One region of the Pseudoalteromonas sp. 4NS20-0020 genome, then DNA from elsewhere that is predicted to be linked to it. Evidence: predicted binding sites of a transcription regulator. Region 1 holds the regulator's gene; each other region holds the start of a gene.
The links. The regulator sigma-54, encoded in region 1, starts transcription at its own class of promoters, with help from an activator protein. The targets are predictions, from matches to a motif close to GTTGGCACGNNNNTNGNNT.
Positions count from the first base shown of each region.

Region 1 (3,201 bases):
TGAGTGCAACAAAAATATCAACAGGGCGGTTGTCTATAGCATCAAAATTAATCGGTGTTTCACTTACTAACACCAATGCTAAAGGTTCTTGTGCGCCGCTCATTCGGCCATGTGGAATAGCAATGCCTCTTCCTATCCCTGTGCTGCCTAGCTTTTCGCGGGTTAATAAAGCGCCCAAAATATCCTGTTGAGATAAATACGGTAATTTATCGTGAGCCAGCTCGCTAATAAACTCTAAAATTCTTTTTTTACTATTAAAAAGGACCGCAGCTTTACTGCAGTCCTGGCATATAAGTGAACTTAATTTCATCATATTAGTGTCGAGCAAGCTTCTCTTTGTGTTTAATTACTTGACGGTCAAGCTTGTCAATCAATGAATCAATAGCTGCATACATATCTTGATGTTCAGTGGATGCGAATAATTCAGCACCACTTACATGAATAGTTGCTTCTGCTTTTTGATTTAATTTTTCTATATCAAGAATGACATGAACATTATTAATATGATCAGAGTGCCTTTCTAGCTTCGCAAATTTGGTATTTATATAGTCTCTTAATGAATCAGTTAGTTCTACATGACGACCAGTTAAATTTAGTTGCATAAGCATTACCCTCTTTGTTTAGCGTCTTAAATCAGGCTCTTTCGCTGATTTGACGGTGGAATAGCCAGAGATTCGCGATATTTTGCGATTGTACGTCTCGCTACTTTAATTCCTTGCTCAGCCAATATATCCGCAATTTTGCTATCACTCAATGGTTTTGCTGAGTTTTCTGCTGCGATTAATTTTTTAATAAGTGCACGTATTGCCGTAGATGAACATTCTCCACCATTTTCGGTACTTACGTGGCTTGAGAAAAAGTATTTAAGCTCAAATATTCCACGCGGTGTGTGCATATACTTTTGCGTAGTTACGCGCGAAATTGTTGATTCGTGCATTTCTACCATTTCGGCAACATCATTTAAAACCATCGGTTTCATGGCTTCTGGCCCGTGTTCAAAAAAGCCCTGTTGTTGTTTAACAATACAGTTAGTTACTTTTAAAAGTGTATCATTTCTACTTTCTAAGCTTTTTATAAACCATTTAGCTTCTTGTAAATGTGAGCGAATAAATTGACTGTCGCCGCTTGATTTAACTGTACGCGACATCGCTGCATATTGGCTGTTTACACGAATTTTTGGCATGCTGTCTGGGTTTAACTCTACAATCCAGCGGCCTTTAATTTTTTTAACTGACACATCAGGTATTACATACTCAGACTCTTCTCGTACTATTGTGTCTGCAGGCTTAGGGTTGAGAGTATGAATAAGTGTCATTACTTCTTTAAGCTCATCTTCTTTGAGCTTCGTTTTTTTCATTAATGTACGGTAGTCACGAGCAGCTAACAAATCAATGTGCTCTGTTAAAATCATTTTTGTTTCATCAATAAAAGGCGTGCCTTTATCAAATTGATTTAACTGAATACACAAGCACTCTTGTAAGCTACGTGCCGCAATACCCACTGGGTCAAATAGCTGAATGCGCTTTAAAACCGCTTCTATTTCGTCAAGTTCAACCTCAACGTCATCGTCGTTATCTTGATTAAAGCTCTCTAAAATCTCTTCGCAGCTGAGTGTCAGTATGCCTGAATCATCCACCGCTTCTACAATAGCAATAGCGATGGCTTCATCTGTAGGGCTAAATGGCGTTAATTGTAATTGCCACATTAAGTATTCGTGAAGCGTTTCAGTTGATGCGCCCTGATATATAGACTCATCTTCAGGCATTGGGCCTGAAGATGATGCAGGGGCTGCACTCATATACTCATCCCAGCTAACATCCATTGCCATGTCGTCACTTACGGTATCTTTAGCAAGCGCTTCACCACTGTCTTGTTCATACTCGCTAGGGGCTTCATCGGCAGATACGGTTACTGTAACTTCATCGTTATCTGCTTTTTGCTCATTTTTGCCCGCAAGATCATCGGCATAGTCTTGCTCCTCAACCTCAAGTAATGGGTTGCTGTCGAGCGCTTCTTGTATTTCTTGCTGAAGATCCAATGTGCTTAATTGCAGCAAGCGAATAGCTTGTTGCAACTGAGGTGTCATTGTAAGTTGCTGGCCCATGCGCAGCTGTAGTGATTGCCTCATGTATCTCTAACAATCCTTTTAAGTTGTTATAGTTAATACTAGCAGATGCTTATAAATAAGGCGTAAATGTTACAGCCTAAATTGCTCGCCTAAATATACATCGCGTACAGTTTTATCATTTAATACGTGTTCAGGGGTACCAGAAGCAATCAGTTCCCCATGAGAAACAATGTAGGCTTTTTCGCAAACATCAAGGGTTTCTCTTACATTGTGGTCTGTTATTAATACGCCAATCCCACGGTTTTTCAGGTGTTCAATAATTTTTTTAATATCTAATACTGAGATAGGGTCAACACCGGCAAATGGTTCGTCTAACAAAATAAACTTTGGATCTGCGGCTAAAGCACGTGCAATCTCCACTCGGCGACGTTCTCCGCCCGATAATGCCATGCCTTTGCTGTCGCGAATGTGTTGAATGCTAAATTCATCTAATAGATTATTCAATGTATCTTCTCTGGCTTGTTTAGTGAGCTCCTTTCGAGTTTCTAAAATAGCCATTAAGTTTTGATACACTGTTAATTTTCTAAATATAGACGACTCTTGTGGTAAGTAGCCAATGCCTAATCTAGCACGACTGTGCATAGGTAAAAGCGTAATATCGTTATCATCGATAGATATTTTGCCTTTGTCGCTAGGGACTAAGCCTACAATCATGTAAAAGGTTGTTGTTTTACCTGCGCCGTTTGGCCCAAGCAAGCCTACAATACTGCCAGCTTTAACTTCTAAGCCCACATTTTTTACAACTTCACGGCCTTTGTAGCTTTTGGCTAGTAGCTCTGCTTTTAATGTGCTCATGGTTGGCCTTTGTCATTTTTTTTAGGCTCCACAGGCACTAAGATAGTGTGTACACGGTCAGTTGAGCTTTCATCTTTTTCGGCGCTAATAAGCTGCTGTTCTATATCGTAGGTAATGCTTTTAGCATTCATTTTTTGCCCAGCTTGAGATATCTCTGCATCTCCAATTAATGTTAAAAAACGCGTTGAAACATCGTACCTAACTTCATTAGCGCTGGCGCTCATTATTGTGCCGTCGGCTTGTTTTTCTTCAAAATATGCAGGCGTACCTGTGGCAAT
Region 1 covers NZ_BAAJMI010000001.1:236,035-239,235, forward strand. The annotation lists gene ptsN (PTS IIA-like nitrogen regulatory protein PtsN) at 1-310, opposite strand, end outside; gene hpf (ribosome hibernation promoting factor) at 315-602, opposite strand; gene AC27JL_RS01030 (RNA polymerase factor sigma-54) at 629-2,128, opposite strand; gene lptB (LPS export ABC transporter ATP-binding protein) at 2,198-2,923, opposite strand; gene lptA (lipopolysaccharide transport periplasmic protein LptA) at 2,920-3,201, opposite strand, start outside.

Region 2 (3,201 bases), on a different contig from region 1:
CAAAGATGGCCTTTACGAAGCGGTAATAGACAGAATAATAGCAAATTGGAACTTAGGCCTTGATAACGTCACCGCTGAAGACGACCCCGCAGCAGTGCTTTATAACTACATAAAAAGTAAAGTAATACTTGCCGTAAACCAACCTCTTCAATCTCGTTTATTTGCCAATGAAATTTTGCGTGGCGCCCCCTATTTACAAAACTACTTTAGAACAAATACACGGCCTTGGGTTAAACAAAAAATTGATGTGTTTCAATCCTGGATGGACGCAAAAAAAATAGACCAAGTGGACCCCCATCACCTTTTATTTACTATTTGGTCAACAACACAATACTACGCAGACTTTCAAGCAGAAGTACTGCTAGTCATGAACAAATTAGAATATGATGAAACCGACGTGGCACAAATAACACAATCAATTGCCCACATAATTTTAAAAGGTATTGGCTTAAAAATACCCGCCCCAAACGAGGCCTAACACATGGAAAACTTTACAACCCCTGACCTATTCGACGATCACCGCAGCTCGGTTCAAGTAGCAGATAGTGGATTGCGCCACTTTGGTAAAAAAACCACCTTTAGTGGCCAAGCAGTAACGGTAACCTGCCCAGAAGACAACTCGCTTGCCGCCGATGTTTTCCACCAAGATGGTAAAGGGAAAGTGTTAGTAATTGATGGGTTTGCTAGCAAACGTTTTGCTTTTATTGGCGACATTATGGCCGAACGCGCGCTACAAAATGGCTGGGAAGGTGTTGTAATAAATGGTTGTTGCCGCGATATAGAAATACTTGCAACAATGGATTTACCTGTAATGGCGATTGGTTCAACCCCTCGTAGCACACTTAAGCGCGGTTTTGGCGATCAAGACCAAGTTATTAATATGCTAAATACCGCAATAGCACCAAACGATTGGCTGTATGGCGACGTTAATGGCCTAATAATTAGTAAAGCCCCCCTTATTTAATAAATTCGTGTAAATAATAACAACTAGTTTGGTGCAGCAATGCACCAAGTTGGTTTGTTTTGCGGTTAAAAACACCCACTTTAAAACTTCAAAATTATAAATCCGCCTCTGCAACCCCCAAAAACCTGACCAATCGGACAGGAATTTACTTTTGGCATTTGTTTTGCTTGTATTAAGTTCGCTAAAACCAAACCACCGATGCAAAGTACAATTAGTGCTCAGTTAATAAAAATAAGATATTACGTAGAGAGCTGAAAAAAATAACAACACTATTCTCTTTTACTCAATTTAAAATTAGTAAATAACCATTTGGTCAGTTTTATGTAGATGGGTTACAAAATGAACACGCAATTAAAAACTAAAAACACAGGTATATTTTGTGACCATGGCCCCAGTAATTGGCAATCAAGTCAAACGGGCATACTAAGCACTAAGCGCCTAGCCGTAAAAGATGTATTTGCAGTTAAAGGCGAGCGCAACAGCGCAGGTAACCCTAGCTGGTTTAAAGCAGCAAAACCTGCCCAGCAAACAGCAAGTAGTGTTAACAAATTAATGGATGCTGGCTGTATTTTTAAAGGTTTTACCCATACCGACGAGCTTGCCTATAGCTTAGAAGGTAATAATACTCACTATGGCGCAGCACAAAACCCCAAAATAAAAGGGCATGCATGCGGTGGTTCTAGTATGGGATCAGCCGCCGCAGTAGCCGGCAATTTAGCTGACATCGGGTTGGGCACCGATACCGGAGGCTCTATTAGAATACCCGCAAGTTACTGCGGCTTATTTGGTATTAGGCCAAGCCATAACGTAATTGAAAAAGACGGCCTAATCCGGCTAGCTCCCCCTTTTGATACCATTGGCTGGCTTACCCAAAGTGCAGAACTATTAGAAAAAGTAGGGGACGTATTGTTACCAAGCCAAGCTATTAATAGTGTAAATACCTTGGTTATTTGTGAGCCCTTATTTGAGCTAGTCAGCCCAGTTTTACAAGCACCACTTAAACAATTGCTTAAAAAAACCAAACCTTATTTTAAACACCACAAAGAATTTGAACTACCTAACATCAGCTTATTAAGCGAACTCGCTGATAGTTTTAGAATATTGCAAGGACGTGCTATTGCTAAAGCGCACAAAGATTGGCTTCAGTTGCCGGAGCAGCCTCCCCAGTTTGCTCCGGCAATTGCAGCCCGTTTTAAAATGGCATTGGCACTAACCGCCCAAGAAGAAAAAGAAGCACTTAACGTTCAAACCCAATGGCAAACATTAATTGCTAAAAACCTAAATTCAACTAGCTGCTTATTTTTGCCAACAACCCCAACAACCGCACCTAAATTGGGCGCCGACACAAGTGCCTTACGCATGCAAATAATTACGCTATCGGCTATTGCGGGCTTGAGCCGCTCGGCGCAAGTTCACTTACCATTGGCTAATCTAGCAAATGGCCATCCATATGGGTTTTCACTCATGATGAGCCACAATAACGATAAAAGCTTACTTGCCTGCGCAACACAACTAGCTGCATATTTTAAACAGGAAACTCTCACATGAACGCACACAACATTGCCTTTACGGCCCCGCACTTTTCAGCGACCGAGGCAGGCACCTCAATATTAAAGCAAGGCGGCACAGCCACCGAAGCTATGGTTGCAGCAGCCGCTGCTATTAGCGTGGTTTACCCACATATGAACTCAATTGGTGGCGACAGTTTTTGGCTTATTGACAACCCAAACCAAAGCACACCCACCGCTATTGATGCATGCGGGCGTGCACCAAACAACATCAGCGCCTACAGCAATGAGCCACACATACCAGAGCGTGGCGGTTTAAGCGCATTGACTCAAGCGGCTACACTTCGTGGCTGGCAAAAAGCCCTTGAATTAGATGAGCACGCAGTCCTTTCGCTAAGTACTATTTTAGCCCCAGCTATCAAACTTGCCCGCGAAGGGTTTACTGTTACCAAAAGTTTGCAAGCAGGCTGCGAAAAACTCGCGACGGTTACCAATACAAATGATGCATTTAAAGCACTATACATCCCAAATGGCAAACCGTTAAAAGCAGGCCAACATTTTAAAAACCCAAAACTTGCCGATACCTTTGAGCATTTAGCTAAACATGGCTTAAATGCATTTTATGAAGGCGAACTTGCCGACTCGTTTGCAGCCGATTTAGCCAAAGCTGGCAGTATTATTACCCCAAATGATATTGCCAACACGCAAGCCGATGTAGTAAGCCCGCTA
Region 2 covers NZ_BAAJMI010000002.1:109,939-113,139, reverse strand. The annotation lists gene AC27JL_RS04510 (TetR/AcrR family transcriptional regulator) at 1-478, shown strand, start outside; gene AC27JL_RS04505 (putative 4-hydroxy-4-methyl-2-oxoglutarate aldolase) at 482-964, shown strand; gene AC27JL_RS04500 (amidase family protein) at 1,304-2,512, shown strand; gene AC27JL_RS04495 (gamma-glutamyltransferase family protein) at 2,509-3,201, shown strand, end outside.
Region 2: a site for sigma-54 is predicted at 1,115-1,133, ahead of AC27JL_RS04500 (amidase family protein). Genes of this name have one in related genera too.

Region 3 (3,201 bases), on a different contig from region 1:
GTTAACCCATGTACGTCGAGGTGATATTGTTAACGTGTATTCATTGCGTAAAGGGGCTGCAGAGGCTATTGAAGCAGTTGCTCATGGCGATGAAAATACCTCCAAAGTAGTTGGCCGCGCAATTGCCGATATAAAGCTACCAGCCGGAACAACTATTGGGGCCATTGTGCGTAACGACGATGTACTCATTGCCCACGACGACACCATTATTATGTCGGGCGATCACGTGATTATGTTTTTAATTGATAAAAAGCATATCAACGTAGTAGAAAAGCTCTTCCAAGTAAGTGCTATATTTTTATAACGCATCAAACACAAAAAAGCCGCTGAACATGGCGGCTTTAGTGGAGTATGATTGGGGCTTATCAATGCTACTGTACTTTGGCAAATTCTTCTTTAGAAAGCTCACCATTTCCATCTGTGTCTAAATCTTTAAAAATTTTCACTAGTTGTGAGTTTACTTGAGCTTCTTCCATGCTGATAACACCGTCACTGTTGCTATCAAACGATGCAAAGTCTACCGCTGCATAAGCTGCTGAAGAAGATGCTAAAACTAAAACCGCAAGTGTTGTATTTAATGTTTTCATAGTGATGTTCCTAGTAAAATGAGAAATCCTTTTCTAAGATCCCTGTCTGTGAAAAATAGCTAAACCAATACCGGTTAACTTTAAAATTTTGCAAACTCATCTTTAGAAAGCTCACCGTTACCATCTGTATCTAGCTCTGTAAACTCAGCCATTAAATCGGTGTCTATTGCCGCCTCACTTGGGCTAATTGCTCCGCTGCTGTCGGTATCTAAACTGTCAAAATCTGATGCTGCAAACGCAGCTGAAGAAGACGCTAATGCAATAAGTGCTAGTGCTTTATTTAAATGTTTCATAACTTAATCCTTCATGCTTAATGTTCTATCAAAAAAATGGGCTTATTACCTTTTAAAATGGTTTCACTTCCTTGTTATCCTTTTTCGTAAGCTCCCTTGCCTACTTAGGTTGTCTTTGGCAACTCAGGACTCCATTTACTGAATTTAGGCTTTTGAAAACTCTTCTTTTGATAACTCACCATTTTGGTCTGTATCGAGCTCTGAGAACATGCTCATTAATTTTGCATCAACTGATGCTTCGGCTTGGCTAATTGCACCATTACCGTCTACATCGAGTGTATTAAAGTCAGAGCCTGCAAAAGCGGCTGACGAAGAAGCGAGTGCGATAAGTGCTAATGTTTTATTAATGCGTTTCATAGTATGTATCCTTCAAGTTGTATGTGAGTGATTGGTACTTACTGTTAATCACGTTTTTCGATTAGTACAACCAGACTATTACAACTTAAATGCCAATATTTATTAGTTTATATTTTTCAGTGCCTTACGTGTTAAATACTGAAAAAAGTGCAAATCTAAGCATTATTTTTGTAGCTATTTAGCAACGCTGGTTTAATTAAAAACTATAAGTTATTAAAAATCAGATATTTAGGTTTAATGTAAAAAACCACAAAGCGAAGTTATTTAAATGATCAAGGTGTAATTAGGTATTGAGCAGGAAGTTTTAAACTGAACAAGGTGTAAAAATAAAATAAAATATAAAAAATTTGAATGCTATACCTCTGTTTTTATTTAATAAAAAATAATAATTTAGAGGTTGGTAATTTATTTTCGTTCATAAAGTAAAAAGTCGCTATTTTGTTGCAAAATAGCGACATTAAAACCTAATCGGCATCGAGTTCTATCATAGCGGGGTCAATAAAGTGCTCTTTCATAAAAGCTTTCATCTCTTCTTTACTGGCTAATAACTTAATACCGCAACGCACGCCTGCATTATGATCTTTCACGCTGCACACTTCGCCTTCAAAGCCTTTGCTATTACTACCTAATACCACAGTGCATTGTGAGTCTTTGATGCTTTCTAGATCTGCGTCAGTTTTTACATCAAACATAGCCCCCGTTAGCGAAATATCTTTTATAACACCATCGAGTACCTTGTCATCGCTGAGTTTAAGTTTTGCAGGTAATAGAGTTGGAATACGGGTTTGCGAACGTAAACTAAATAGCTGAACTTGCTTGGGGTAGTTTATAAAAATCAGCCTAACGGGGTGTGATGCAATAGATTTAATTTGCTGTCTAAACGCAATTATTTGTCCATCGTCACCCTCTATTAATGCTCTTACAACTACGGTGACGCCATCTCGTAAGTAATCATTTCCACCCGGTAAACGTTTGGCTGTAGGAAAGTTTAAAATAATAAACTTTTCATCAAGCAAGCCTACCATTTCTGTTTTCACGCGCTTACTGCTAGTGGGTGTTAATATTTCTAAGTCAACTAAACTGCCAACCGGTATATTATTTAATTTATCTGCATGTGTTGCTGGCATATCCATTCCATAAACATAGTAGTAAAACGTTGTGTTTTATCCGCGCCAAAACGTAGGCGTAAATAACACAAGCAAAGTAAAAATTTCTAGTCGGCCAAATACCATTGCAATAGTCAGCAACCATTTAGCGCCGTCGGTTATTGCACCATAATGCGAGGCAACATCACCCAACCCTGGACCTAAGTTATTTAAACACGCTGCCGTGGCCGAAAACGCCGTAATATTATCCATTCCCGTACCCATAAGCGCCAGCATAATAATAATAAATACTAAAGCATAGGCAGAGAAGAACCCCCACACAGCTTCTACAACCTTATCGGGCAATGCTTTACGGCCAAGTTTGATTGAATAAATAGCACGAGGGTGCACTAGGCGGTTTAGCTCACGTACGCCTTGCAGGTAAAGTAAAAACACGCGCACCACTTTCATACCGCCCCCGGTAGACCCTGCACAACCACCAATAAAGCTCGAAAATATTAATAAAATAGGTAAAAACAGCGGCCATGTTGAAAAGTTATCGGTAGCAAAACCCGCCGTTGTACTCATTGATACCGCTTGAAATAGTGCTTGGTCAAGGGTTTCATCACCATTGGCGTATATCTCGTTCGACGACAACACAGTAAAACAAATAACCACCAGCGCCAATTGAATGCATAAAAATACTTTAAACTCGGGATCGCGAATGTAGACCTGCACGTTCCGGCTTGCCACCGCAGCGTAGTGCAAGGAGAAGTTAATAGCGGCAATGATTAAAAAGAATACACAAATAAAGTTAATAACCGGGCTGTCGAAATGGCCCATAGAAGCATCATAAGTCGAAAACCCACCAATGGCGAC
Region 3 covers NZ_BAAJMI010000010.1:45,791-48,991, reverse strand. The annotation lists gene trkA (Trk system potassium transporter TrkA) at 1-304, shown strand, start outside; gene AC27JL_RS18515 (EF-hand domain-containing protein) at 372-587, opposite strand; gene AC27JL_RS18510 (calmodulin) at 668-880, opposite strand; gene AC27JL_RS18505 (EF-hand domain-containing protein) at 1,025-1,237, opposite strand; gene AC27JL_RS18500 (flagellar brake domain-containing protein) at 1,702-2,364, opposite strand; gene AC27JL_RS18495 (TrkH family potassium uptake protein) at 2,401-3,201, opposite strand, start outside.
Region 3: a site for sigma-54 is predicted at 1,316-1,334, ahead of AC27JL_RS18505 (EF-hand domain-containing protein). Genes of this name have one in related genera too.

Region 4 (3,201 bases), on a different contig from region 1:
GCCAACTGGCACAGGTAAAACAGCGGCATTTTTAATTCCTGCGATTCAATACTTATTGGATTTTCCGCGCCGTGAACCTGGTTTTGCCCGCGTATTAATAATGACGCCAACACGTGAGCTGGCTTATCAAATTCATGAGCAATGTGAGTTACTCGCCAAACGTACACACCTAAAAATAGGTGTCGTGACCGGCGGTATTAACTACGGAACGCATAAAGAAATTTTTGAAAAAAATAACGACGTGTTAATTGCTACACCAGGGCGATTAATGGAATACCTTGAAACTGAAAACTTTCATGCTGAACATGTCGAAATGCTTATAATTGATGAAGCCGACCGCATGCTAGACATGGGTTTCAAAAAAGAAATGAGCCGTATTTGTGATGAAGCTAAAAACCGCCGTCAGTGTTTTTTATTCTCAGCAACCCTTGAGGGTGACAGCGTAGAGCGATTTGCAGAAACCACATTAAACGATCCGGCTTTGTTAGAAGCTGAGTCGTCTCGTAAAGAAAAAGCTAAAATTCACCAGTGGGTTCATCTTGCTGATGATTACCACCATAAACTCGAGCTTTTAGTCAACACCCTCAACGGCCCAGACGTGAGTAAAGCCATTGTATTTGTTAAAACCCGTGAACGTTTAGAAACTCTCATTGGTGAATTAACTAATAACGGTGTAAAAGCCGCTTGGCTGCGAGGTGAAATGCCACAAGACAAGCGCATGAAAGCAATGGAAAACTTTCATAGTGGCCGCACTAAAATATTAATTGCAACAGATGTAGCTGCTCGGGGTATTGACGTATCTGACATTAGCCACGTTATTAACTTTGATATGCCACGTACCGCCGACGTATATGTTCACCGTATTGGCCGTACTGGTCGCGCAGGTAAAAAAGGCATCGCTATTTCATTAGTTGAAGCGCATGATATCGGTATTTTGTACAAAGTAGAACGCTACATTGAACAAAAGCTTAAACGCCGTGTAATTAAAGGCATAGAGCCTCAGCATAAAGAGGCTAAGCCACCGGTTAAAAAGCGCAAAGATCCAGTAAAAATGAAAGCAAAGAAAAAAGCGAAAGTTAAAAAGAAAAAGTAACTTAGCATATTTACCAAAGCCGGCGTATGCCGGCTTTTTAATGCGTGTAACATATGTAACCGGTGCATGTAACACCTACCCATTTAAATGTAATTATTGCCCACCTGAATTCTCACTTAATAAAATAACCTTATATTTCAACAAATTAAAAATGGCACTGAACTTGTAATGGTACACACAGAATAGCCAGAGTATTTAATGGTTTGGTTAAATTTTTAATTGATATAAAAAGGATTGAGTTATGAACCGCTTAAAGTTAACTATCGCGTTAGTTTCGTTTTGTTGTTTATTTTTGTTAGCCTGCGCTACCAAAGTGAGTGCAGCAACACACCTAGCCGTAGTCAGCAGCGTAGCAACTCAACCTAACCTTCAGCAAACCATTACAAGCACGCTTCGTACTAACCCCAACTTTGCATTAAGCAATATTCGCGTACAGGTTAAAGATGGCGAGGTAGTATTACATGGTCAAGCGCAAACCGGTTTTGAACGTGCGCTTGCTCAAAAGTTTTTAGAAAATATGGATGGGGTTAAAATCATCCGTAACAAAATTAGTGTTATTTAAATCGCATTTTTATTAACTCAATTGATCCTAGGCGCAGCATGTTACTCCAACACATGCTGCGCCTTTTTTGTGCCAGTATTTACTTGCAACTCACATTAACTACAATAAAAAACTCGCTTTAATTACCTCTTACTTACCGCCTAATACCAATTGTAAATTGCATACATTACAACCTAATATTTGCCAAAATAATCCGCTCTTTAAATAATAAATTTATATTAAGCCTAGGCCTGTTTAACTGACATTATTAAAGCGTGTTCTATCAAGGAGCAACATAATTACGGTGCGCGATTTGTGACCCAGTAAGCTAAGTACCTACTCCTGCATTATTTTAATGACTTCGCCTATGTAGGTATAACTTAAAGTCGTATACAGCTTATACGCCCTACTTGCTCCTTATTAACTATTATTTAGGCAACAAGGAGAAGCAACCTATGAGAGGAACACAAAAGTTACTGCATGTTTTATATTTATGTTGCGTTATCGTCGGTTTCGGGAAGTAACTACACAATAGGCTTAGCCTTATCGATATATCACATAGCCCGCTTTCAATTTCACCCCAAAAGGTAAATAGGCCTTAATCAATAATCAATTAACGTTGCTCTCACCTTCTCAAACACTTAAATAGCCATAAAAAAATGCAGCTTTATAAAGCTGCATTTAGTCGTTGTGACTCATAAGTCATTTTTATTTAAGCCCACAACGCGTATTTAAATGTAAAATTGCGTTGCGAGTGAGTAAATAATTCCCACTGGTATTAATGGCTCATTTATTCGTTTTGGCCTGAATCAGCTCCACCAGCGTTGCCTTTATTTGATGATTGCTGGTTAATTTTATCGCTGATCATGGCATCGAGTTTTTCACCGCCTTTAATACCAAAATCGAGCGTGCGAATAGGGAATGGAATACTAATATCAGCTTCATCCAACGCTTGTTTAACGGCAACTACACCTTTATGGCGCACTGTCATAAAGTCTGGTTCACCTGGGTATTTAATCCAAAACCACACCAATAAATTAATGCTACTGTCGCCAAAGCCTTCAGCATAAACATCGGTTTCGTTTTTACGAATGACAAAGTCCAAATTGTTAATCTTATCTACAATAACTTCTTTCGCTTTTTCAATGTCGTCACCATACGAAATACCTACCGGTACCTCTATGCGTCTAACTCCAAGTGTGGTGTAATTTTTTAACACATTTCTGAATAATACCTTGTTTGGTACTAAAATTAATTGCCCGTAAAAGCTCTCTATTAGCGTGTTACGCAGGTTTATTGAGTGCACTGAACCAAACACGTCGTCGGTTTCTATTACATCTCCTGTTTTAAAGGGCTTGCGTATACCCATTGCTATGCCCGCAATCAAGTTTTCGGTCATATCTTGAAACGCAAAACCTATGGCTAAACCAACAATACCCGCACCGGCTAATAAAGAGGTAACCGTACCTTTCAAACCCACAAAATCCAGCGCTATAAATACCCCAACACACAGCACAATAACCTTAAATATTGAAGCCATTAAATCGGCTATTTGTTGAGAGTCGAG
Region 4 covers NZ_BAAJMI010000004.1:159,975-163,175, forward strand. The annotation lists gene srmB (ATP-dependent RNA helicase SrmB) at 1-1,093, shown strand, start outside; gene AC27JL_RS11330 (BON domain-containing protein) at 1,335-1,655, shown strand; gene AC27JL_RS11335 (mechanosensitive ion channel family protein) at 2,425-3,201, opposite strand, start outside.
Region 4: a site for sigma-54 is predicted at 1,244-1,262, ahead of AC27JL_RS11330 (BON domain-containing protein). Genes of this name have one in related genera too.